2 linked regions of the Leptothrix cholodnii SP-6 genome follow. The protein of the gene in region 1 interacts with the protein of each later gene in a pairwise test. Links are inferred from orthologs where the notes say so. Each region holds a gene or a part of one and is shown in the gene's direction. Other genes may lie near its edges. The genes, in order: odhB and lpdA.

What was found.
Region 2: the proteins of odhB (region 1) and lpdA interact in binary tests that used the Escherichia coli proteins (3 or more experiments, as listed by UniProt). The link is inferred for Leptothrix cholodnii SP-6 from one-to-one orthologs.

The regions. Positions count from the first base shown.
Region 1 is NC_010524.1:3,169,700-3,181,142, reverse strand. Bases 5,834-8,678 are described here. They hold odhB (2-oxoglutarate dehydrogenase complex dihydrolipoyllysine-residue succinyltransferase), read left to right. Parts: upstream 5,834-6,557; coding sequence 6,558-7,799; downstream 7,800-8,678. Other genes in these bases: lpdA (dihydrolipoyl dehydrogenase), read left to right, coding at 8,223-8,678; LCHO_RS14425 (PspC domain-containing protein), read left to right, coding at 7,856-8,200; LCHO_RS14435 (2-oxoglutarate dehydrogenase E1 component), read left to right, coding at 5,834-6,447. In the rest of the region: LCHO_RS14455 (2-isopropylmalate synthase), read left to right, coding at 1-22; pbpG (D-alanyl-D-alanine endopeptidase), read left to right, coding at 153-1,226; LCHO_RS14445 (IclR family transcriptional regulator), read right to left, coding at 1,245-2,015; LCHO_RS14440 (TIGR03790 family protein), read left to right, coding at 2,014-3,333; more of LCHO_RS14435, read left to right, coding at 3,595-5,833; more of lpdA, read left to right, coding at 8,679-9,650; cell division protein ZapE, read left to right, coding at 9,733-10,833; LCHO_RS14410 (PP2C family protein-serine/threonine phosphatase), read right to left, coding at 10,882-11,443. UniProt on the Escherichia coli protein: E2 component of the 2-oxoglutarate dehydrogenase (OGDH) complex which catalyzes the second step in the conversion of 2-oxoglutarate to succinyl-CoA and CO(2).
Region 2 is NC_010524.1:1,753,381-1,764,861, forward strand. What follows is about bases 2,773-5,655. They hold lpdA (dihydrolipoyl dehydrogenase), read left to right. Parts: upstream 2,773-3,243; coding sequence 3,244-5,067; downstream 5,068-5,655. Other genes in these bases: aceF (dihydrolipoyllysine-residue acetyltransferase), read left to right, coding at 2,773-3,225; LCHO_RS08220 (MBL fold metallo-hydrolase), read right to left, coding at 5,177-5,655. Also shown: aceE (pyruvate dehydrogenase (acetyl-transferring), homodimeric type), read left to right, coding at 1-1,540; more of aceF, read left to right, coding at 1,561-2,772; more of LCHO_RS08220, read right to left, coding at 5,656-6,178; LCHO_RS08225 (glutaredoxin family protein), read left to right, coding at 6,297-6,932; LCHO_RS08230 (FAD:protein FMN transferase), read left to right, coding at 6,916-7,863; LCHO_RS08235 (PhoX family protein), read right to left, coding at 8,007-10,232; LCHO_RS08240 (winged helix-turn-helix domain-containing protein), read left to right, coding at 10,516-11,307. UniProt on the Escherichia coli protein: Lipoamide dehydrogenase is a component of the glycine cleavage system as well as of the alpha-ketoacid dehydrogenase complexes.

The DNA.
Region 1 (11,443 bases):
ACGCGTGGCTGCGCAGGGTTGATGGCCGCAAGCCCCGGATGTGCAAGCCCGAATAAGCGGTCCAAAACTGAAAATCTTCGATAAATCAAGGCGTTGCGCATGATTGTCAATTCGCCTAGACTGATTTCAGTTTGTATCGTTTTGCAGCTGAAATGTCCGTACGCACACCTTTCCGTCAACAACCTTGGTCGATGCTGAGGTGGCTTGCCGCCGTTCTGGCGCTGGTCTTCTCTGCAACCTCGGTTGCTCCGGTGATGGCTGCGGAGCGCGTGGGGAAGAAACGCGTCAAGGCCGCCAAGATCGTCAAGATCGCCAAGGCGTCCAAGTCGGCGAAGGTCATTCCGCGGCGCAGTGTCGTGCGTGCACGTGCCATCGTGGACGCCCCGGTCAGGGCGTCTTTCGGACAGGGTTTCGGCTTGCACCTGACCGAGGATGCGCTCGACCTGAAATCCAGCGTCGCGTTCGTGATCGATCAGGAAACCTCCGAAGTCCTGTTCAGCAAGAACCCGCAGGCCGTCCTGCCCATCGCATCGCTGACCAAGTTGATGACGGCCCTGGTGGTCGTCGAGGCCGGTCAGCCGCTGGACGAGATCCTCGAAGTCAGCGAGGCCGACGTCGACACTGAAAAATTCAGTCGATCGCGCTTGGCCGTGGGGACCCGTCTGACCCGTGAAGACATGCTGCACCTGGCATTGATGTCATCCGAGAACCGTGCCGCCCACGCGCTCGGACGGCATTTTCCGGGTGGCCTCAATGCGTTTGTCGACGCGATGAACTTCAAGGCCGCTTCGCTGGGCATGGCCGATACGCACTACGTCGAGCCGACCGGCCTGTCGAGTCGCAACCAGGCCAGCGCGCCTGATCTGGCACGTCTCGTCAAGGCTGCCTACGCCTACCCGCTGCTTCGTGATTTCTCGACCACGCCCGAGGCCGAGGTCGAAGTCGGGCGGCGCACGATGCAGTTCCGCAACACCAATGGCCTGATCCGCAATCCGACCTGGGACATCGGGCTGCAGAAAACCGGCTACATCGTCGAAGCCGGTCGTTGCCTGGTCATGCAGGCGAAGTTTGCCGGTCGCCAGCTGATCATGGTGTTCCTGGATTCAACCGGCAAGTACTCGCGTCTTGGCGATGCCGAGCGGGTGCGCCGCTGGCTCGAGAGCGACACCGGGATCGCCACCGCTGCACACCCGACTGCCAGCCCCCGTGTGCGCACCGCGCATTGAGGTGATCGGCCTGCCTCGTCAGGCCGGCAGATAGCCCAGGGCCTTCGAGATCTGGCTGGCCGTTTCCCGGAGTCGTTCGCTCCAGCCTTCTTCAAGGCGGTCGGTCGGTGCCGAAATCGACAACCCCGCGATCAGCCGGCCCTGATCGTCGAAGATGCCTGCTGCCATGCAGCGCACGCCCAGTTCCAGTTCTTCGTTGTCCCGTGCCAGCGTGGTCTGCCTGACCTTGGCGAGATCACGCTCGAGTTGCGGCAGATCGGTGATGCTGTTGCGCGTGTGGCCGGCCAGGCCGGTGCGCGTGGCGTAGGCACGAACCCGTTGCGGGTCGTCGTGGGCCAGGAAGAGCTTGCCGACCGATGTCAGATGCAGTGGCGCCCGGCCACCGACGGCGCGCACCACCTGCATGCCGGAGCGCTCGGAATAGGTGCGTTCGATGTAGACGATCTCGTCGCCTTGCCGCACGGACAGGTTGACGGGCTGATGCGTGAGCTTGTGGAGTTCTCGCATCGGCCCCAGTGCCGCGTCGCGCACGTCGAGCCTGGCCTTGACGAGGTTGCCGAGTTCCAGCAAGCGCATGCCCAGCCGGTAGCTGCCCGCCTCGGGGCGGTCGACAAAGCGCCCCGCCACCAGGTCGTTGAGGATGCGATGGGCTGTTGACGGATGCAGCCCGGTATGCTCGCTGATCTGCTTGAGCGATACCGGATCCTGGTGCGTGGCCAGCACGTCCAGCAGATGGAACACCCGCTCCAGTACCTGGATCGTCGGGGTGTGACCGTCTTTCTTGATCATGGCTGTGCTCTTGAATCGTAAAAGCTATTTTTGCATGGCGAAAAGGTTGATGTCAGCATCCTTGGCCTCGGGCCTGTTCAAACGTGCGGCCTTGTGTCGTCTGAGTGCAAACGCGATGCCGGCCGCTGCGATGCTGGTTGCCATGCTCATCAGCGTGTCTGCACAGGCACAAGGCGTTGCCGCAGCGGCGCGCGATCGCGTTGCTGCCAGCGCTGCCGCCGGTGTCGCCAGCGCTGCGTCGGAGCATGCGGTGTCAGCGAGTGCGCCTGGCGTGCTGCCCGTCACCGCAGCACGGACGGCATCGATGCCGGCTTCGGCGCCGGTGCGGCGGACGTTCGCGCAGGCGCCCCGGGTGATCGGGCGCGTCATGCCGGCCGAACTGGGGGTGGTGATCAATACCGCCGATCCGTATTCGGTCGAGGTGGGCGAGTACTACGTGCGCCAGCGGCAGATACCCGCAGCTCACGTGCTGCGGTTGGAACTGTCCACGCAAGCCCGCCTTTCCGTTCCTGAATTCGATGTCCTGAAGCGGCATGTCGATGCGCATTTCGGGTCGCAGGTGCAGGCGCTGGCGCTGACCTGGGTGCAGCCCTACGCCGTCTCCTGCATGTCGATCACCGCAGCGCTGGCGCTGGGGATCGACGACGAACTGTGCCGCAGCACATGCGGCAAGACCTCGCTGTCGCCGTATTTCAACTCGGCCAGCGGGCAACCGTTTCGTGATCACGGATTCCGTCCGTCGATGCTGGTGGCCGCCGGCAGCGCCGCCTCGGCCCGCCAGTTGATCGATCGCGGCATCGCGGCTGACGCGAGCCTCGGCTTGCGGGGTGCGATTCCGGTGGACGCCTATTTCATGGCCACCACCGATGCCGCGCGCAATGTGCGAGCGCCGATGTTTCCGCCGCCGGGCCTGGTGCCGCGCGCCGGGGTGGCGATCAAGCTTGCACAAGGCGATCTGCCCCGCGGACAGGATCGGCTTCTGATGGTCCAGACCGGTCTGGCGGTGCTCGATGGCCTCGACACGCTGGGCTGGGTGCCCGGCGCATTGGGGGATCACCTGACGTCGTATGCCGGCCAACTCGATCAGCTGTCCGGTCAGACCACCGCCCTGGCGTGGATCGACTCGGGCGCGACCGCCAGTTACGGCACGGTCAGCGAGCCCTGCAACCACCCGCAGAAATTCCCCGACCCGCAACTCGTGTTGCTGCACTACATGCAGGGCAGCACGCTGATCGAGGCGTACTGGAAGAGCGTGCGCTGGCCGCAGCAGGGCGTTTTCGTGGGCGAGCCCTTGGCGGCTCCGTTTGCCCGCCGCTGAGCATCGGTGCGCCTGCTTCGCGATAGTCATCTCCGTGTGCCGGTGTCATCGGGATATACCCCGTCACTTTTCAGGCGTCGCTGCAAGTTTCGCGTCGGGTCCCTGGTGATACAGTCACCCGCCTGACGAACAAGGTCCTTCCCGTCCCCTTATCTGGCAACAGTCAAGGCGGGTCGCAATCCGCCAACCGGTCAAGCCGTGTCGCGGAAGGTTTTTCAACCCATCGAGGTCCTGGATACCAGGGCAAAAGGTGAGCGCAAGATGATGCAGCAATACAGGACGAACTCGTACCTGTTCGGGGGCAACGCCCCTTACGTGGAAGAGATGTACGAGGCTTACCTCGACAACCCAGGCTCCGTTCCGGACAACTGGCGCGCCTACTTCGACGCACTCCAGCACGTTCCCGCCACCGACGGCACCGACAGCCGTGACGTGGCTCACGCCCCCGTCATCGAATCGTTCGCCCAGCGCGCCAAGTCGAATGCCTTCGCCGTCAAGGCCAGCTCGACCGATCTCGCCGTCGCGCGCAAGCAGGTTCACGTCCAGTCGCTGATCGCGGCCTACCGCAACGTCGGTGCCCGCTGGGCCGATCTCGACCCGCTCAAGCGCCAGGAGCGTCCGAAGATCCCCGAACTCGAGCCGGCGTTCTACGACCTGACCGAGTCCGACATGGACATCACGTTCAGCGCGACGAACACCTATTTCGGCAAGGCGGACATGTCGCTGCGCCAGATCCTGCAGGCTCTGCGCGAGACCTACTGCAGCACGCTCGGCGCCGAGTTCATGCACATCACCGACCAGACGCAGAAGCGCTGGTGGCAAGAGCGGCTCGAGAGCATCCGTGCCAAGCCGACCTTCAATGTCGAGCAGAAGAAGCACATCCTCGACCGCCTGACCGCGGCCGAAGGCCTGGAGCGCTTCCTCCACACCAAGTACGTCGGCCAGAAGCGCTTCTCGCTCGAAGGTGGCGAAAGCTTCATCGCCGCGATGGACGAGCTGGTGCAGCGTGCCGGCGAGAAGGGCGTGCAGGAGATCGTCATCGGCATGGCCCACCGCGGCCGCCTGAACGTGCTCGTCAACACCCTGGGCAAGATGCCCAAGGACCTGTTCGCCGAATTCGACCACACCGCGCCCGAAGACCTGCCGGCCGGCGACGTCAAGTACCACCAGGGCTTCAGCTCCGACATCTCGACCCCGGGCGGCCCGGTCCACCTGTCGCTGGCCTTCAACCCCTCGCACCTGGAAATCGTCAACCCGGTCGTCGAAGGCTCGGTGCGTGCGCGCCAGGACCGTCGCGGCGATACCATCGGCGCCCAGGTGCTGCCGGTGCTGGTGCACGGCGACTCGGCCTTCGGTGGCCAGGGCGTCAACCAGGAAACCCTGGCGCTGTCCGAGACGCGTGGTTATTCCACCGGCGGCACGGTGCACCTGATCATCAACAACCAGATCGGCTTCACCACCAGCGACCCGCGCGACCTGCGCTCGACGCTGTACTGCACCGACATCGTCAAGATGATCGATGCCCCGGTGCTGCACGTGAACGGTGACGATCCGGAAGCCGTCGTGCTGGCCACCCAGCTGGCGCTCGAGTTCCGCATGGCCTTCCGCAAGGACGTGGTCATCGACGTCATCTGCTTCCGCAAGCTCGGCCACAACGAGCAGGACACGCCGGCGCTGACCCAGCCGCTGATGTACAAGAAGATCAGTGCCCACCCCGGCACCCGTCGCCTGTACGCCGACAAGCTGGCCGCCCAGGGTCTGGGCGAGACCATCGGCGACGACATGTCCAAGGCCTATCGCGCCGCGATGGACGAAGGCCGTCACACGGTCGATCCGGTCATCAGCAACTTCAAGAGCAAGTACGCGGTCGACTGGGTTCCGTTCCTGGGCAAGAAGTGGACCGACGCGGCCGACACCGCGATTCCGCTGACCGAGTGGAAGCGTCTGGCCGAGCGCCTGACCACCATTCCCGCCAGCGTCAGCCCGCACCCGCTGGTCAAGAAGGTCTTCGACGACCGCGCCGCGATGGGCCGTGGCGAGATCAACGTCGACTGGGGCATGGGCGAGCACATGGCGTTTGCCTCGCTGGTGGCTGCCGGGTATCCGGTGCGCCTGTCGGGCGAGGACTGCGGCCGTGGCACCTTCACGCACCGCCATGCCGTGATCCATGATCAGAAGCGCGAGAAGTGGGACGAAGGCACCTACATCCCGCTGCAGCACGTCGGCGACAACCAGGCCGGTTTCACCGTCATCGACTCGATCCTGTCGGAAGAGGCGGTGCTGGGCTTCGAATACGGCTACGCCGCCGCCGAACCCAACACGCTGACGATCTGGGAAGCGCAGTTCGGCGACTTCGCCAACGGCGCGCAGGTCGTGATCGACCAGTTCATCGCCTCGGGCGAAGTCAAGTGGGGCCGCGTCAACGGCCTGACGCTGATGCTGCCGCACGGCTACGAAGGCCAGGGCCCCGAGCACAGCTCGGCACGCCTGGAGCGCTTCATGCAGCTGGCCGCCGACACCAACATGCAGATCGTGCAGCCGACCACGGCCAGCCAGATCTTCCATGTGCTGCGTCGCCAGATGGTGCGCCAGTTCCGCAAGCCGCTGGTCATCATGACGCCGAAGTCGCTGCTGCGTAACAAGGACGCCACCTCGACGCTGGTCGAGTTCACCAAGGGCGAGTTCCGCACCGTCATCGGCGAGCTCAATACCGGCATCGACGCAGCCAAGGTCAAGCGCGTGATCGCCTGTTCGGGCAAGGTCTATTACGACCTGGTCAAGAAGCGCGACGAGAAGAAGAGCAACGACGTGGCGATCATCCGCGTCGAGCAGCTCTATCCCTTCCCGCACAAGGCCTTCGCCAACGAGCTCAAGAAGTACCCGAACGCGAACGACATCGTGTGGTGCCAGGACGAGCCGCAGAACCAGGGTGCCTGGTTCTTCGTGCAGCACTACATCCACGAGAACATGCAGGACGGCCAGAAGCTCGGCTACGCCGGTCGCCCCGCATCGGCTTCGCCGGCCGTGGGTTACGCCCACCTGCACCAGGAACAGCAGAAGGCTCTGCTCGACCAGGCATTCGGCAAGCTCAAGGGCTTCGTCCTGACCAAGTGATGTAACGGGTGGTGGAGGCGGGCGCCGCGCGCCGTCTCCACCGCGTGTGTTTGACCGGCCGGGCCGGTCTGTCGACGCGCCGCACCTTCCTATCGAACAAGAGAATCCAAATGGCTATCGTTGAAGTCAAAGTCCCCCAGTTGTCCGAGTCGGTCGCAGAAGCGACGATGCTGACGTGGAAGAAGAAGCCCGGTGAAGCCGTGGCCATCGATGAGATCCTGATCGAGATCGAGACCGACAAGGTCGTGCTCGAAGTGCCCGCGCCGGCCGCCGGCGTGCTGGTCGCCCACGTGGTGGGTGACGGCGGCACGGTGGTCAGCGACCAGCTGATCGCGCAGATCGACACCGAAGGCAAGGCCGGCGCTGTCGCTGCCGCCGCTGCGGCTGCCGCCCCCGCCGCCGCTGCCGCTGCTCCGGCTGCCGCCGCCAACAAGGGCGACGTGGCTATGCCCGCCGCCGCCAAGATCCTGGCCGAGAAGGGCCTGTCGGCCACCGACGTGGCCGGCTCCGGCAAGGACGGTCGCGTGACCAAGGGTGATGCCCTGGCCGCCGGCGCCAAGCCCGCCGCCGCGCCGATCGTGGTCGCTGCAGCACCGGCCGTTGCCAAGCCGCTGCCCGCCGTTGCCGCGCCGGTCGCACAGAACCTGGGTGACCGCTCGGAACAGCGCGTGCCGATGAGCCGCCTGCGCGCCCGCGTCGCCGAGCGCCTGCTGCAGTCGCAATCGACCAACGCCATCCTGACCACGTTCAACGAAGTGAACATGGCGCCGGTGATGGAGATGCGCAAGAAGTTCCAGGACAAGTTCGAGAAGGAACACGGCGTCAAGCTCGGTTTCATGAGCTTCTTCGTCAAGGCCGCGGTCGCCGCGCTGAAGAAGTACCCGGTGCTCAACGCCTCGGTCGACGGTAACGACATCGTTTACCACGGCTACTTCGACATCGGCATCGCGGTGGGTTCGCCGCGTGGCCTGGTGGTGCCGATCATCCGCAACGCCGACCAGCTGAGCTTTGCCGACATCGAGAAGACTATCGCCGGCTTCGGCCAGAAGGCCAAGGACGGCAAGCTGTCGATGGAAGAACTGACCGGCGGCACCTTCTCGATCTCCAACGGCGGTACCTTCGGCTCGATGCTGTCGACCCCGATCATCAACCCGCCGCAGTCGGCCATCCTGGGCGTGCACGCCACCAAGGACCGCGCCGTGGTCGAGAACGGCCAGGTGGTCGTGCGTCCGATCAACTACCTCGCCATGTCGTATGACCACCGCATCATCGACGGCCGCGAAGCCGTGCTGGGCCTGGTGACGATGAAGGACGCCCTGGAAGACCCGGCGCGCCTGCTGTTCGACATCTGAGCGTCACCTGAGCCCGCGCGCCGTGCGTGCGGGCCTGCCACCGCAAGGAGACCGCCATGAGCCTGGCCGACGAACTGATGCAACTCGAGCAACTGCGCCAGCGCGGCGTGCTCAGTGATGACGAGTTCGCGGCCGCGAAGGCCCGGTTGCTCACGGCGCAGCCGATGCCTGCGCCGGCGGTGGTGGCGGTCAATCACTTTCGCCGCTCGGCCGGCGACCGCTGGGTCGCCGGTGTCTGCGGCGGGCTGGCACGCATCACCGGGGCCGAGTCCTGGGTCTGGCGCCTGGTGTTCGCGGTGCTCTTCTTCTTTGCCGGCACCGGCGTGCTGCTCTACATCCTGATGTGGATCTTCGTGCCCCTCGAGAGCGGGCCGTCGTCCCTCGTCAAACCACCCGCCTGATCGGGCGAGATAGGTCAAGAACATGTCCAAACAATTCGACGTCGTCGTGATCGGCGGCGGCCCCGGTGGCTACATCGCTGCCATCCGTGCAGCGCAGCTGGGTTTCAACGTCGCCTGCATCGACGAGTGGAAGAACGACAAGGGCGGCCCCGCTCCCGGCGGCACCTGCACCAACGTCGGCTGCATCCCGTCGAAGGCGCTGCTGCAGTCGTCCGAGCACTACGAACAGGCCGCCCACCACTTCGGTGACCACGGCATCACGCTCGACAACCTGAAGATGGATGTCGCCAAGATGGTGGGCCGCAAGGACACCGTCGTGAAGCAGAACAACGACGGCATCCTGTATCTCTTCAAGAAGAACAAGATCAGCTTCTTCCACGGCCGCGGCTCGTTCGCCAAGGCGGTCGAGGGCGGCTACGAGATCAACGTCGCCGGCGCCGCCGCCGAGACGCTGGTGGGCAAGCAGATCATCATCGCCACCGGCTCCAATGCCCGTGCGCTGCCGGGTGCCGCGTTCGACGAAGACAAGGTGCTGTCCAACGACGGCGCGCTGCGCATCGGCGCGGTGCCGGCCAAGCTGGGCGTGATCGGCTCGGGCGTGATCGGCCTGGAAATGGGCTCGGTCTGGCGTCGCCTGGGCGCTGAAGTGACCATTCTCGAAGCGCTGCCCAACTTCCTCGGCGCCGCCGACGAAGGCGTGGCCAAGGAAGCGCTCAAGGCGTTCAAGAAGCAGGGCCTGAAGTTCGAGTTCGGCGTCAAGATCTCGGCCGTCGACACCAGTGGTGCCGGCGTCACCGTGGCCTACACCGATGACAAGGGCGCCGAGCAGACGCTGGCGGTCGACAAGCTGATCGTCTCGATCGGCCGGGTCGCCAACACCATCGGCCTGAACCCCGAAGCGGTCGGCCTGGCGCTTGACGAGCGCGGCGCGATCGTGGTCGACGGCGACTGCAAGACCAACCTGCCGGGCGTGTGGGCGGTCGGTGACGTGGTGCGTGGCCCGATGCTCGCGCACAAGGCCGAGGAAGAAGGCGTGGCGGTGGCCGAGCGCATCGCCGGCCAGCACGGCCATGTGAACTTCGCGACCATCCCGTGGGTGATCTACACCTCGCCCGAGATCGCCTGGGTCGGCCGCACCGAGCAGCAGCTCAAGGCCGACGGCGTGGCGTACAAGGCGGGCCAGTTCCCCTTCGTCGCCAACGGTCGCGCGCGTGCGCTGGGTGACACCACGGGCTTCGTCAAGTTCCTGGCCGATGCCACGACCGACGAGATCCTGGGCGTGCACATCGTCGGTCCGTTCGCTTCCGAACTGATCTCCGAGGCCGTCGTGGCGATGGAGTTCAAGGCCTCGGCCGAGGACATCGCGCGCATCTGCCACGCGCACCCGTCGCTGTCGGAGGCGACCAAGGAAGCCGCGCTGGCCGTCGACAAGCGCACGCTCAACTTCTGAGCCAGGCCGTCGGTCTGATCCCGAACGGGGGCGGCGCGAGTCGCCCCTTTTTCCATTTCCTGTCCGATCAAGCGTCAGCAGCATGACCAGCGTCACCGAGCTCTATCACCAGACCCTGATCGAGCGGGGTTACCAGGCCGATCCGGCCCAGCTGCGCGCCGTCGCCGCATTGCAGCGCTGCCAGGACGAGTGGGCGGCCTACAAGTCGCGGCGCAGCAATGCGCTGACCAAGGCGCTGGTGCGCCCGCCGATCCCGCGCGGCGTCTACATGTACGGCGGGGTGGGGCGCGGCAAGAGCTTCCTGATGGATGCGTTCTTCCAGGCCGTGCCGCTGACGCGCAAGACCCGGCTGCACTTTCACGAGTTCATGCGCGAGGTGCACCGCGAGCTGCAGGACCTCAAGGGCGTGCAGAACCCGCTCGACGAGCTCGGCCGGCGCATCGCGCGGCGTTTCCGGCTGATCTGCTTCGACGAGTTCCACGTCGCCGACGTGACCGACGCGATGATCCTGCACCGGCTGCTCGACGCGCTGTTCCGCAATCGCGTCTCGATCATCACGACGTCGAACTTCCACCCAGACGGGCTCTATCCGAACGGCCTGCACCGCGACCGCATCCTGCCCGCGATCGCGCTGCTGAAGGCGCAGATGGAGGTCATCAACGTCGACAACGGCACCGACTACCGCCGCCGCACGCTCGAGCATGTGAAGCTGTACCACACGCCGTTGGGCCCGCAGGCCGATGCGGCGCTGGGCGCGGCTTTCGACGAGCTGGCCGAGGCGCGTGACGAGGAGCCGGTGCTGCAGATCGAGCAACGCAGCATCCAGGCTCGTCGCAAGGCCGGCGGCGTGGTGTGGTTCGATTTCAAGGCGCTGTGCGGCGGGCCGCGTTCTCAGAACGACTACCTCGAGCTGGCGACGCAGTTCCACACGCTGATCCTGTCGAACGTGCCGTTGATGCCACCCAAGCTGGCGTCCGAGGCACGCCGTTTCACCTGGCTGGTCGACGTGCTGTACGACCGTCGCGTCAAGCTGATCGTCTCGGCCGCGGTGCCGCCGGAAGCGCTCTACACCGAAGGCCCGCTGGCGCACGAGTTCCCGCGCACGGTCTCGCGCCTGACCGAGATGCAGTCGGCCGAATTCCTGGCGCTCGAGCGGCGCGACGTCGACACCTCGCTGACCTGATGCGAGCGCGCGCTGGCTCGGCAGGTGAGCCAGCGCGCGGGTCGGGCGTCAGGCCAGCGTGTCGACCCGCACCAGCGCCAGCGACAGGTTGTCGCCGCCGCCACGGGCGCGCTGGCGGGCCTTGCTGATCAGCATCTTGCTGGCGTCGCGCGGACGCAGCGCATGCGTGATGGTGCCCAGTTCGCGCGGGGTGAAGTAGTGCCACAGGCCGTCGCTGCACAGCAGCACCGAGTCGCCCACCTCGAGCTGGTCGTGGCGGGCCAGCGTGATCGGCGGATCCTCGTCGGCGCCCAGGCAGCCGATCAGCAGGTGGCCGTGCGGGTGGTCGTTGGCTTCTTCTTCGCGGATCTCGCCCTGCTCGATCAGGCGCTGCACCAGCGAGTGGTCGAAGGTGCGGCTCAACATCTGCGCACCCCTGAACACGTAGACCCGCGAATCGCCCGCATGGATGATGTGGCATTCGCGGCTCGGCAGCAGCAGGCTGGCGGCGATGGTGCTGTGCGGCTCCTGCTCGGAGGTGATGGCGGTCAGCTTGATCAGCAGGTGCGACTCCTCGACCAGCTTGCGCAGCAGGTCGGCGGCGTTGTCCTTGCCGGGCACGAAGCGTTCG
Region 2 (11,481 bases), 1.4 Mb from region 1 along the record:
GGGCCAGCCGACGGTGCTGCTGATCAAGACCGTCAAGGGCTTCGGCATGGGCAAGGTCGGCGAGGGCAAGAACACCGTCCACCAGACCAAGAAGCTGATCGACGAGGACATCAAGGCCTTCCGCGACCGCTTCAACATCCCCATCCCCGACAGCGAGCTGCCCAAGCTGCCGTTCTACAAGCCGGCCGACGACACGCCGGAAATGCGCTACCTGCACGAGCGCCGCAAGGCCCTGGGCGGCTACCTGCCCAAGCGCCGCGCCAAGGCCGACGAGAGCTTCACCGTGCCGTCGCTGGAAACCTTCAAGGCCGTGCTCGAGCCGACCGCCGAAGGCCGCGAGATCTCCACCACCCAGGCCTACGTGCGCTTCCTGACGCAGCTGCTGCGTGACCAGGCGATCGGCCCGCGCGTGGTGCCGATCCTGGTCGACGAGGCCCGCACCTTCGGCATGGAAGGCCTGTTCCGCCAGGTCGGCATCTACAACCCCGCTGGTCAGAACTACACCCCGGTCGACAAGGACCAGGTGATGTACTACCGCGAGGACAAGGCCGGCCAGATCCTGCAGGAAGGCATCAACGAAGCCGGCGGCATGAGCAGCTGGATCGCCGCGGCCACCTCGTACAGTACGAGCAACCGGATCATGATCCCGTTCTACGTGTACTACTCGATGTTCGGCTTCCAGCGCATCGGCGACCTGGCCTGGGCGGCCGGCGACATGCAGGCGCGCGGCTTCCTGCTCGGCGGCACGTCGGGGCGCACCACGCTCAACGGCGAAGGCCTGCAGCACGAGGACGGCCATAGCCACATCCTGGCCGGCACGATCCCGAACTGCATCAGCTACGACCCGACCTTCGCGCACGAGGTCGGCGTGATCATGCAGCACGGTTTGAAGCGCATGGTCGAGAAGCAGGAAAACGTCTTCTACTACCTGACCCTGCTCAACGAGAACTACCCGATGCCCGGCCTGAAGGCGGGCACCGAGGAGCAGATCATCAAGGGCATGTACCTGCTCGAAGAAGGCCAGGGCGCAGCCGGCGCACCGCGCGTCAACCTGCTGGGCTCGGGCACGATCCTGCGCGAGTCGCAGTTCGCCCGGCAGCTGCTGGCGCAGGACTGGGGCGTGGCTGCCAACGTCTGGAGCTGCCCGAGCTTCAACGAACTGGCCCGCGACGGCCAGGACGCCGAGCGCTTCAACCTGCTGCACCCGACCGCCACCCCCAAGGTGCCGTTCGTGGCGCAACAGCTGCAGCCGCACATCGGCCCGGTCGTGGCTTCGACCGACTACATGAAGAACTACGCCGACCAGATCCGCGCCTTCATCCCGCGCGGGCGCAGCTTCAAGGTGCTGGGCACCGACGGCTTCGGCCGCAGTGACTTCCGCAGCAAGCTGCGCGAGCACTTCGAGATCAACCGCCATTACATCGTCGTGGCCGCCCTGCGCGCGCTGGCCGACGAAGGCGCCGTGCCGACCACCGTGGTGGCCGAGGCGATCGCCAAGTACGGCATCAAGGCCGACAAGATCAACCCGCTGTACGCCTGAGCCGTTCCGGAGACAACAACATGGCATTGATTGAAGTGAAGGTCCCCGACATCGGGGATTTCAAGGACGTCGCGATCATCGAACTGCTGGTCAAGCCGGGTGACACCGTCAAGGCCGAGCAGAGCCTGCTCACCGTCGAGAGCGACAAGGCCTCGATGGAGATCCCCAGCTCGCACGCCGGCGTGGTCAAGGACCTCAAGGTCGCCCTGGGCGACAAGATCAACGAAGGCACCGTGGTGCTGACGCTCGAGGTGGCCGGTGCCGCCGCGCCGGCTCCGGCACCTGCCGCAGCGGCTGCGGTGCCTGCACCGGCCCCGGCTGCTCCGGCGGCCGCGCCGGTGGCGGCACCCGCTGCGGCTGCGGCCGGCCCGATCGAGATCTTCGTGCCCGACATCGGTGATTTCGACTCGGTCGCGGTGATCGAGCTGCTGGTCAAGCCGGGTGACACCGTCAAGGCCGAGCAGAGCCTGATCACGGTCGAGAGCGACAAGGCCTCGATGGAGATCCCGTCGTCGCATGCCGGCGTGATCAAGGAACTCAAGGTCAAGCTCGGCGACAAGGTCAGCAAGGGTTCGCTGGTCGCGATCATCGAAGGCGCGGCCGGTGCCGCACCGGCTGCGGCTGCCCCGGCGCCTGCCGCTGCTGCCGCGCCTGCAGCCGCACCTGTCGCTGCGGCGGCTGCCGTGGTGGCAGCGCCTGCCGCGGCCAGCGTGCCGGCCCACGATCCCACCGTGCTGAACCTGTCGCTGCCGCACGCATCGCCCAGCATCCGCAAGTTCGCCCGCGAACTGGGCGTGCCGCTGGCCGAGGTCAAGGGCTCCGGCCCCAAGGGCCGCATCACCGAGGTCGACGTGCAAGGCTTCGTCAAGGGCGTGATGGCCGGCACCGCGCAGACCGCGGCGCAGAAGGCCAAGGCGCCCGCACCGGCTGCGGCCGGTGGTGGCGAGGCCTTCCCGGGCCTGCTGGCCTGGCCCAAGGTCGATTTCGCCAAGTTCGGCCCGGTCGAGCGCAAGGACCTCTCGCGCATCAAGAAGATCTCGGGCGCCAACCTGCACCGCAACTGGGTGATCATTCCGCACGTCACGAACCATGACGACGCGGACATCACCGATCTCGAAGCCTTCCGCGTTGCCACCAACAAGGAAAACGAGAAGTCCGGCGTCAAGGTCACGATGCTGGCCTTCATGATCAAGGCGGCGGTCGCGGCGCTGAAGAAGTTCCCCGAGTTCAACGCCTCGCTCGACGGCGACACGCTGGTGCTCAAGAACTACTTCCACATCGGCTTCGCGGCCGATACGCCCAACGGCCTGATGGTCCCGGTGATCAAGGATGCCGACAAGAAGGGCATCTTCCAGATCAGCACCGAGATGGGCGAGCTGGCCAAGAAGGCCCGCGACGGCAAGCTCGGCCCCGCCGAGATGAGCGGCGGCTGCTTCAGCATCAGCTCGCTCGGCGGCATCGGCGGGCGCTATTTCACGCCCATCATCAATGCGCCGGAAGTGGCCATCATGGGCGTGTGCAAGAGCGCCATCGAGCCCAAGTGGGACGGCAAGGCCTTCCAGCCGCGCCTGATGCTGCCGCTGTCGCTGTCGTGGGATCACCGCGTCATCGACGGCGCGGCTGCGGCCCGCTTCAACGTCTACTTCGCATCGCTGCTGGCGGACTTCCGCCGCATCGTGCTCTGATCACAAGGAGCACCAGACATGGCATTGATCGAAGTGCAAGTGCCGGACATCGGCGACTTCAAGGACGTGGCGATCATCGAGCTGCTGGTCAAGCCCGGCGACACGGTGAAGGCCGAGCAGAGCCTGATCACCGTCGAGTCCGACAAGGCCTCGATGGAGATCCCCAGCTCGCACGCCGGCGTGATCAAGGAACTGCGCGTCAAGCTCGGTGACAAGATCAACCAGGGCGACGTGCTGCTGACGCTGGAAGCCGCAGGCGCTGCGGCGCCGGCTGCTGCGCCTGCTCCGGCACCGGCCGCGGCTGCTCCGGTGGCCGCACCGGCACCGGTTGCCGTGGCGGCCGGCCCGGCCGGCAGCTACAGCGGCGCGGCCGATGTCGAGTGCGACCTGCTCGTGCTCGGCGCCGGCCCCGGCGGCTATTCGGCGGCGTTCCGCGCAGCCGATCTGGGCCTCAAGGTCGTGATCGTCGAGCGTTACGCGACGCTCGGCGGCGTCTGCCTGAACGTCGGTTGCATCCCGTCGAAGGCGCTGCTGCACGTGGCCGCCGTCATGGACGAGGTCAGCCACCTGGGCGACCTGGGCGTCGACTTCGGCGCGCCGAGCGTCAACGTCGACAAGCTGCGTGGCCACAAGGAAAAGGTCATCGGCAAGCTGACCGGCGGCCTGGCCGCGATGGCCAAGATGCGCAAGGTCACGACCGTGCGCGGCGTGGGCACCTTCCTCGATCCGTACCACGTGCAGGTCGAAGAAACCGCCGGCACCGGCACCGAGCGGGCCGGCGCGAGCAAGGTCGTGAAGTTCAAGCACGCCATCATCGCCGCGGGTTCGCAGTCGGTGAAGCTGCCATTCTTCCCGGCGGACGACCGCATCGTCGACTCGACCGGGGCGCTCGCACTCCAGGGCGTGCCCAAGAAGATGTTGATCGTCGGTGGCGGCATCATCGGCCTCGAAATGGGCACGGTGTATTCGACGCTGGGCGCACGCCTGGACGTGGTCGAGATGCTCGACGGCCTGATGCAGGGCGCCGACCGCGACCTGGTCAAGATCTGGCAGAAGATGAACGCGCACCGCTTCGACAACATCATGTTGAAGACCAAGACGGTCGGAGCCGTTGCCACGCCCGAAGGCATCAAGGTGCAGTTCGAGGGCTTGGACGGCACCAAGACCGAAGGCCTGTACGACCTGGTGCTTCAAGCCGTGGGCCGCTCGCCCAACGGCAAGAAGATCGGCGCCGACAAGGCCGGCGTGGCTGTGACCGATCGCGGCTTCATCAACGTCGACATCCAGATGCGCACCAACGTGCCGCACATCTTCGCCATCGGCGACATCGTCGGCCAGCCCATGCTCGCCCACAAGGCGGTGCACGAGGCGCATGTGGCCGCCGAGGTCATCGCCGGCACGCTGCAGGGCAACCAGGAGCTGGCCTCGGCCGCCTTCAACGCCCGCGTGATCCCGAGCGTGGCCTACACCGACCCTGAAGTGGCGTGGGTGGGCCTGACCGAAGATCAGGCCAAGGCGCAGGGCATCAAGGTCAAGAAGGGCCTGTTCCCGTGGACGGCGTCGGGCCGCGCCATCGCCAACGGCCGCGACGAGGGCGTGACCAAGCTGCTGTTCGACGATTCGCCCGAGGCCCACGGCCACGGCAAGATCCTTGGCGGCGGCATGGTCGGCACGCATGCGGGCGACATGATCGGCGAGATCGCGCTGGCGATCGAGATGGGCGCCGACGCGGTCGACATCGGCAAGACCATCCACCCGCACCCGACGCTCGGCGAGAGCATCGGCATGGCCGCGGAAGTGGCGCACGGCAGCTGCACCGACCTGCCGCCGACGCGCAAGTGATCGTGAAGGTCATCGCGCAAGTGATCGCGCACTGAACGGCGGTCGACCGGGCTCGGGCCCGGTCGCCTCGTTCGACAAGCCCGCCGTCCGACCGGACCGCGGGCTTTTTTCATGGCACGGCTGGCGTGTCTGCCGTGGGCTGGCTGGCCAGCCAGATCGCCAGGCCCTGGCCGTTGAGCCTGATGTCGGTTTCCAGCAGGGCCTCGGCCAGCAGCAGCGGCAGCATCGATCCGGCCCGATTGGCAGCGGTGAGCAGGATGTTGCGCATCAGCTCGATCATGGCGGCCTCGCGTTGCGCATCGGTGGCGCCGGGGTTGGCGCGGGCCCAGGCCAGCGCGTAGTGCTCCAGCACTTCGAGCTGGTCGAACAGCTGCGCCGCCAGGTCGGGTACGTTGCCGAGCCGGCCGTAGTGGGTCGGGTAGATCCACTGCGGCTCGGTCTGCAGCATGCGCTCGATCGACGCGCGCATCGCCTGCGGGTCGAACTGCACCGGCGTGCTGCTGGGCAGGATGTAGGCGCTGTCCGGGCCCTGCGGGCCGTCGAACTCGCGGTAGCTGATGCCGAAGGTGTCGCCGGTGAACCAGCCGCGGCTGGTGGCGTCCCAGATGCAGTGGTGGTGGCGGGCGTGGCCGGGGCTGTCGATCAGGCGCAGCGGGCGGCTGCCGAGCTGCACCGTCATCTCGTCGTGGCTCTCGAGCACGCGTTCGGCCGGGATCGGCTGGATCTCGCCGTAGGTGCGCGCCACTTCCTCGGCGCCGTAGACCGCCTGCGCGCCCTTGATCAGCGCGACCGGGTTGATCAGGTGGCGGGCGCCGCGCGGGTGGATCAGCGCGCGGGCGTTCGGCAGCTGCTGCATCAGCAGGCCGGCGCCGCCGGCGTGGTCGAGGTGCACGTGGGTCGGGATGACCCAGTCGACCGCCTCAACCCCCAGGCCGTGGAACGCGAGTGCGGCCAGCAGGCGTGGCACGCCGGCGTTGTGGCCGGTGTCGATGAAGGCGGCGCGGCCGTCGCTGATCAGCAGGTAGGCGGCGTCGAAGTTCGGGCGGTGGAAACCGGTGTCGATCACCGTGATGCCGTGGTCGAGCGGCTGGATGAAGTCGGGTGCGGACATGGGGTTCGGGTTCGGGTGTGAGGGTGGGCGCGTGCATGCTAGCGCCCGCCGGACGGGCTGATAGCATCCCCGGCAATCACCGTGGCGGCCTTGCCGCGGTGCGGCGAGGAGACTTCTGATGGCTGCAAATCCTGTTCGTCCGACTGCCCCGAAGCGGCGTTTCGGTGGGCTGGTCGGCCTGCTGCTGATCGGCGGTGCCGGCGCTGCGGTGGCGCAGTACAAGGTGGTGGCGCCGGACGGATCGGTCACCTACACCGACCGCGTCCCGGCTGCGGCCAGCAGCCGCACCCAGCCCTTGCGTGCGGGCGCCGGCGGCGCCGACGGCGCGGCCGAGCTGCCGTTCGTGCTGCGCCAGGTGATGGCGCGGTATCCGGTCACGCTCTACACCGCGCCGGCCTGCGCGCCGTGCGACACCGCCCGCCAGCTGCTGCGCCAGCGCGGCGTGCCGCTGGTCGAACGCAGCGTACCCACGCCCGACGATGTCGGCGAGCTGCGCCGCATCGAGCAGACCACCGACCTGCCGATCCTGCGGCTGGGCTCGCAGCGCCTGGTCGGCTACAGCGCCGACGAGTGGACGGCGATGCTCGATGCGGCCGGCTACCCGCGCCAGTCGATGCTGCCGGGCAGCTATCGCCAGCCGGCGGCCCGGCCGCTGATCGCGCCGCGCACGGCCCAGCCCGCGGCGATCGAGGCGCCGCGGCCCGCCAACGCGCCGGAGCCGACGGCCGCAGGTGCCGGTGGCATCCGTTTCTGAGCCCGGCCGGGTGCCGTCCGGCGTGTCGGTCGCACCGCTCGTCGAGCCGACCGCCGACGGCTGGCGCGTCGCCTTCGCGGCGATGGCCAGCCCCTGCGAACTGCTGCTGCAAGGCGGCGACGCGGCCCTGGCGCGCCGGCTCGGCGAGATCGCGCACGGTGAGGCGCAGCGCATCGAGCACAAGTTCAGCCGCTACCGCGACGACAGCGTGCTGGCGCGCCTGCATGCGAGCGCCGGCGAGGCGGTCGAGGTCGATGCCGAAACCGCCGACCTGCTCGACTTTGCCGCCCATTGCCACGCGCTCAGCGGCGGGCTGTTCGACATCACCAGCGGCGTGTTGCGGGCGGCCTGGCGCTTCGACGGCTCCGACCGCCTGCCCGACCCGGCGCAGGTGACGGCCTTGCTCGGGCAGGTCGGCTGGCCGCGCCTCCAGTGGCAGCGGCCGTGGCTGACGCTGGCGCCGGGCATGCAGATCGACCTGGGCGGCATCGGCAAGGAATACGCGGTCGACCGCACGCTCGGCCTGCTGCGTGCGCAGACCGGGCTGCCGGTGCTGGTGAACTTCGGCGGCGACCTGATCGTCAGCGGGCCGCGCCTGGATGCGGCCGGCCAGCCGCGACCCTGGCAGGTCGGCATCGAGCCACCGGATCGGCCGTCGGCGTCACGCGTGCCGGCGATCGTGCTGCTGCACGGCGGCGCGCTGGCCACCAGCGGCGACGCCCGCCGCTTTCTGCTCAAGGACGGCGTGCGCTACGGCCACGTGCTCGATCCGCGCACCGGCTGGCCGGTGCCGGGCACGCCGCGTTCGGTCACGGTGGCGGCGCCGACCTGCACCGAGGCCGGCCTGCTCAGCACGCTGGCGCTGCTGCAGGGCGCGCAGGCCGAGGCGTTCCTGCAGGCGCAGGGCGTGCCGCACTGGGTGTTGAACTGAATCGGCGAAGGCAGAAACGGGGAGGCCCGGACTGCCTGTGCCAGCCCGGGCCTCCCCTCCCTGTCCTTCTTGTGCTCCCTGATTTCTGCGCGCTGTCGTGCGCGCTGTGCTGCTCGCGGATGCCCGGTTGAACCGGGCCTGCCTCAGCTGCCGATGCGGCCGCCGTCGTTCTTGGTGATCACGATGGTGGCCGAGCGCGGGCGGGCGGTGGTGGCACCACCGGCGCCGTAGCCGGCGTTGGCCGGCCAGTGGCTGGTGTAGGCCGCGGTGTTGTCGGCCACCACGTCGGCCAGCGCCGTGCCTTCACCCGGGTGCTGGATGTTGACGAACAGCGTCTTGCCGTCCGGCGTCTCGCAGATGCCGGTGATCTCGCAGTCCTTCGGGCCGACCAGGAAGCGCCGCAGCGTGTCGGCGGTGGGGGCCTTGCCGACGTGGGTGGTGACGCTGACGGCCGGCGTGCCGCCGTAGTTCAGCGTCTTGGTGCCGCCGTCGCCCACCGTGCCGGGGATGCCCGCCAGCATCATGCAGTTGGTGGCGTCGGTGTAGGCACCGTCGTCGGTCTGGATCCAGCAGATGCCGGTGTTGGGGCTGAACCAGAGGCCGTCCGGGCTGGAGAAGTCCTGGTCGCCGGTCAGGCTCGACAGGTTGACGAAACCGGCCGACGCGCCCGCTTCGGCGCCGAACAGGTAGATGTCCCAGGTGAAGCTGATCGCCGCCGCGTTGCCGGCGCCGTCCTTGATGCGCAGGATGTGGCCGTTGACGTTGCCCGACTGCACGGTGGCGGCGTTGCGCACGTCCGAGTAGACGCGCGGGTTGGCGGCGTCGACCGTGGCGAGCGTGCGGTTGCTGTTGTTGGTCAGCGTGAAGTAGACCTCGCCGCTGGTCGGGTGGGTGGCGCACCACTCGGGGCGGTCCATCTTGGTCGCGCCGACCGCATCGGCGGCCAGGCGGCAGTTGATGCGCACGTCGGCGGCGTTGGCGAAATCGTAGGCGGCGGCGTCGATCGCGGTGTTGCCGAGCGCCAGCTCGATCCACGTGCCCGTGCCGTCGACGTTGAACTGGGCGACGTAGAGCTTGCCGTCGTCGAGGTACTTGGCGCCCGTGGCCAGGCGGTCGGCGGCGTTGGCGTCGGCGGCCGACCAGACGGCCGTCGACACGTACTTGTAGATGTACTCGTTGCGCGAGTCGTCGCCCATGTAGACGGCGAGCGGCTCGCCGACCACCAGCTTCGAGAAGGCCGCGCTCTCGTGCGCGAAGCGGCCCAGCGCGCTGCGCTTCTTGGCGCGGCTGGTGGCGTCGAACGGGTCGACTTCGACGATGTAGCCCATGCCGTTCATCTCGTTGCGGAAGTCGTCGCTGCCGTCGGTCGAGGCGCCGGTCTTGGCGATGTTGAAGCGGGCGTACTTGCTGTCGGCGCCGGCGGTTTCCCAGCCGTGGCGCGAGGCGGCACCTTCGGCGCGGCCGTAGCGGTTGAGTGCCAGCACGCTCTTGTCGCCGCGCGCGGCGTTGTCACCCGCCGGGCGGGTGTAGTACTGGAACCAGTTTTCCTCGCCGCTCAGGTAGGTGCCCCAGGGCGTGCGGCCCGAGCCGCAGTTGTTGAGCGTGCCGCGCGTCACCAGGCCGGTGGGCGCGTAGGGGGTCACCAGCAGCGCGTCGCCGCGGGCCGGGCCGGTGATGTCGACTTCGGTCAGCGCGGTGAAGCGGCGGTTGAAGCCCGATGCCTGCACGTAGCCCCAGTTCGCGCCGGTCTTCTTGACCTCGACCACCGAGATGCCGTGGATCGCCACTTCCTTGTCGACTTCGGCGATCGGGCGGGGCAGGGTGGTGGTGCCGCCGGCCAGATGCAGGAAGTGCGACGAGCGCGTCGTGTCGGTGGTGGCTTCGTGGTTCATCACGAGCAGGCCGCGGTCGCTGGCGGTGGCCGAGCGGGCGTTGTCGCTGCCCATCGCGAAGAAGTCCATGCCGTCGTGGTGATCGCCGGCGCGGTTTTCGTAGTTGCTGTCGTTGCCGAGGTTGCCGTAGGCGGCCAGGCCCGCGACCAGCGGGTCGCCCAGGGCGTAGATCACGCTGGCGGTGTAGCCGGCGGGCACGATCACGGCGTCGGCGCGGCTCTTGTCGATGGCGCCGAAGCCGAGCTTGGTGTTGAGGTTGTCCGAGGTCGGCGCCACCGGATCATCATCACCACCACCGCAGGCCGACAGCGCCAGGCTGCCGAACAGGGCGGTGGCGGCGGTGCCGACGCTGCCGCGCAGCAGGCCGCGGCGGCTCAGGCGGGCGTTCAGCACGCTGTCGAAGCTCGGGTTGTTCGAGGTATTGGAGTTCTCGTCGTCGAACGAACGCGACAGCGGCAGATCGGTGGGCTTGTTCATGCTCGGGGGTCCCGGTTGTTGAGAGAGAGAACACCAGCGTAGGCAGGCTCGATGAAATCCCGGTGACCGGACGGTGTCGGGCGCGCATCGCCTGCATGACAGCGCAAGCGCCGCATCGCCGTCCGCGGGTGCGCCGGGCCGCGGCGCGGCGGTGCGCTTGTCAAAACGCTGTCACACGACGCGGCCAAGATCAGGCGCATCGAACCCCTGTCGCCGCGATCGAGCCCGTCTTGCGGGCCTTGCGCGTCTGCCCCGTCCGGCCCCGTGCACCGTGGAAGCCCTCATGCAAGAACCCTATTCGCTCCCGTCTCGGGCCCCTCACCGGACCCTGCTGCTGGTGATCGAGGAGCCCGCCATCCGCGAACTGCTGGCGTCGAGCTTTCGGCATGCCGGGTTTTTTCCGGTGCTGGCGGCGTCGGCCGCAGACGGGCATCGTCTGGCGGGCGAGGTGCGTCCGGACGTCGTCCTGATCGACCTGGACACGCCCGCCACCGCCACGTTCTCGATCGATCAGTTGCAGGCCGGCAGAAGCCAGCCGGCGCCGCTGCTGTCGGTGCTGCTGACGGCGCGGCCGCAGGCCTGCGGTGCGCAGGGCGAGCTGTGCGGCGGGTCGTCGGGCGCGCTGTGCATCGCCAAGCCGTATTCGCCGCGTGAGCTGGTCGCCCGCGTGCTGCGCGAGCTGAGCACGCTCAACGGACGTGTCCAGGGGCGACCGAGCGTTCGTCGGCTGCTGCGCGCCGGCCCGCTCGAGATCGATCCGGATCAGCGCCGCGTCACGCTGCGTCACGCCGGCGGCCTGGTCGAACTGGATCTGGCGCCGACCGAGATCAAGCTGCTCGGCTGCCTGATGGCACACCCGGACCGCGTGCTCAGCCGCGATCAGCTGCTGGCGCTGGTGTGGGGCGAAGACGGCACCACCGACCCGCGCACGGTCGACCAGAACATCCGCCGGCTGCGCCGCTGTTTCGAGGCGGCGGGGGCCGGCGAACTGATCCGCACCGTGCGCGGGCTGGGCTACCGCCTGACCATCGCCGCCACTCCGGCCGCCACCCCGGGCGCCACTGCGCCGCGCTGATCGGCCAGGTTCTGCACGCGCCGGATGACACCGTCGTGAATCCGGATCGCCTGCGCGCACCTGAAAACCGTTGGCGCAGCAGGCGATCGACGATGTCACGGTCGGTTGTCACAAAAGTTTCACAGGCGATCCCTACATTGCCGTCATTCCTACCGTGAACCGAAGGACACATCC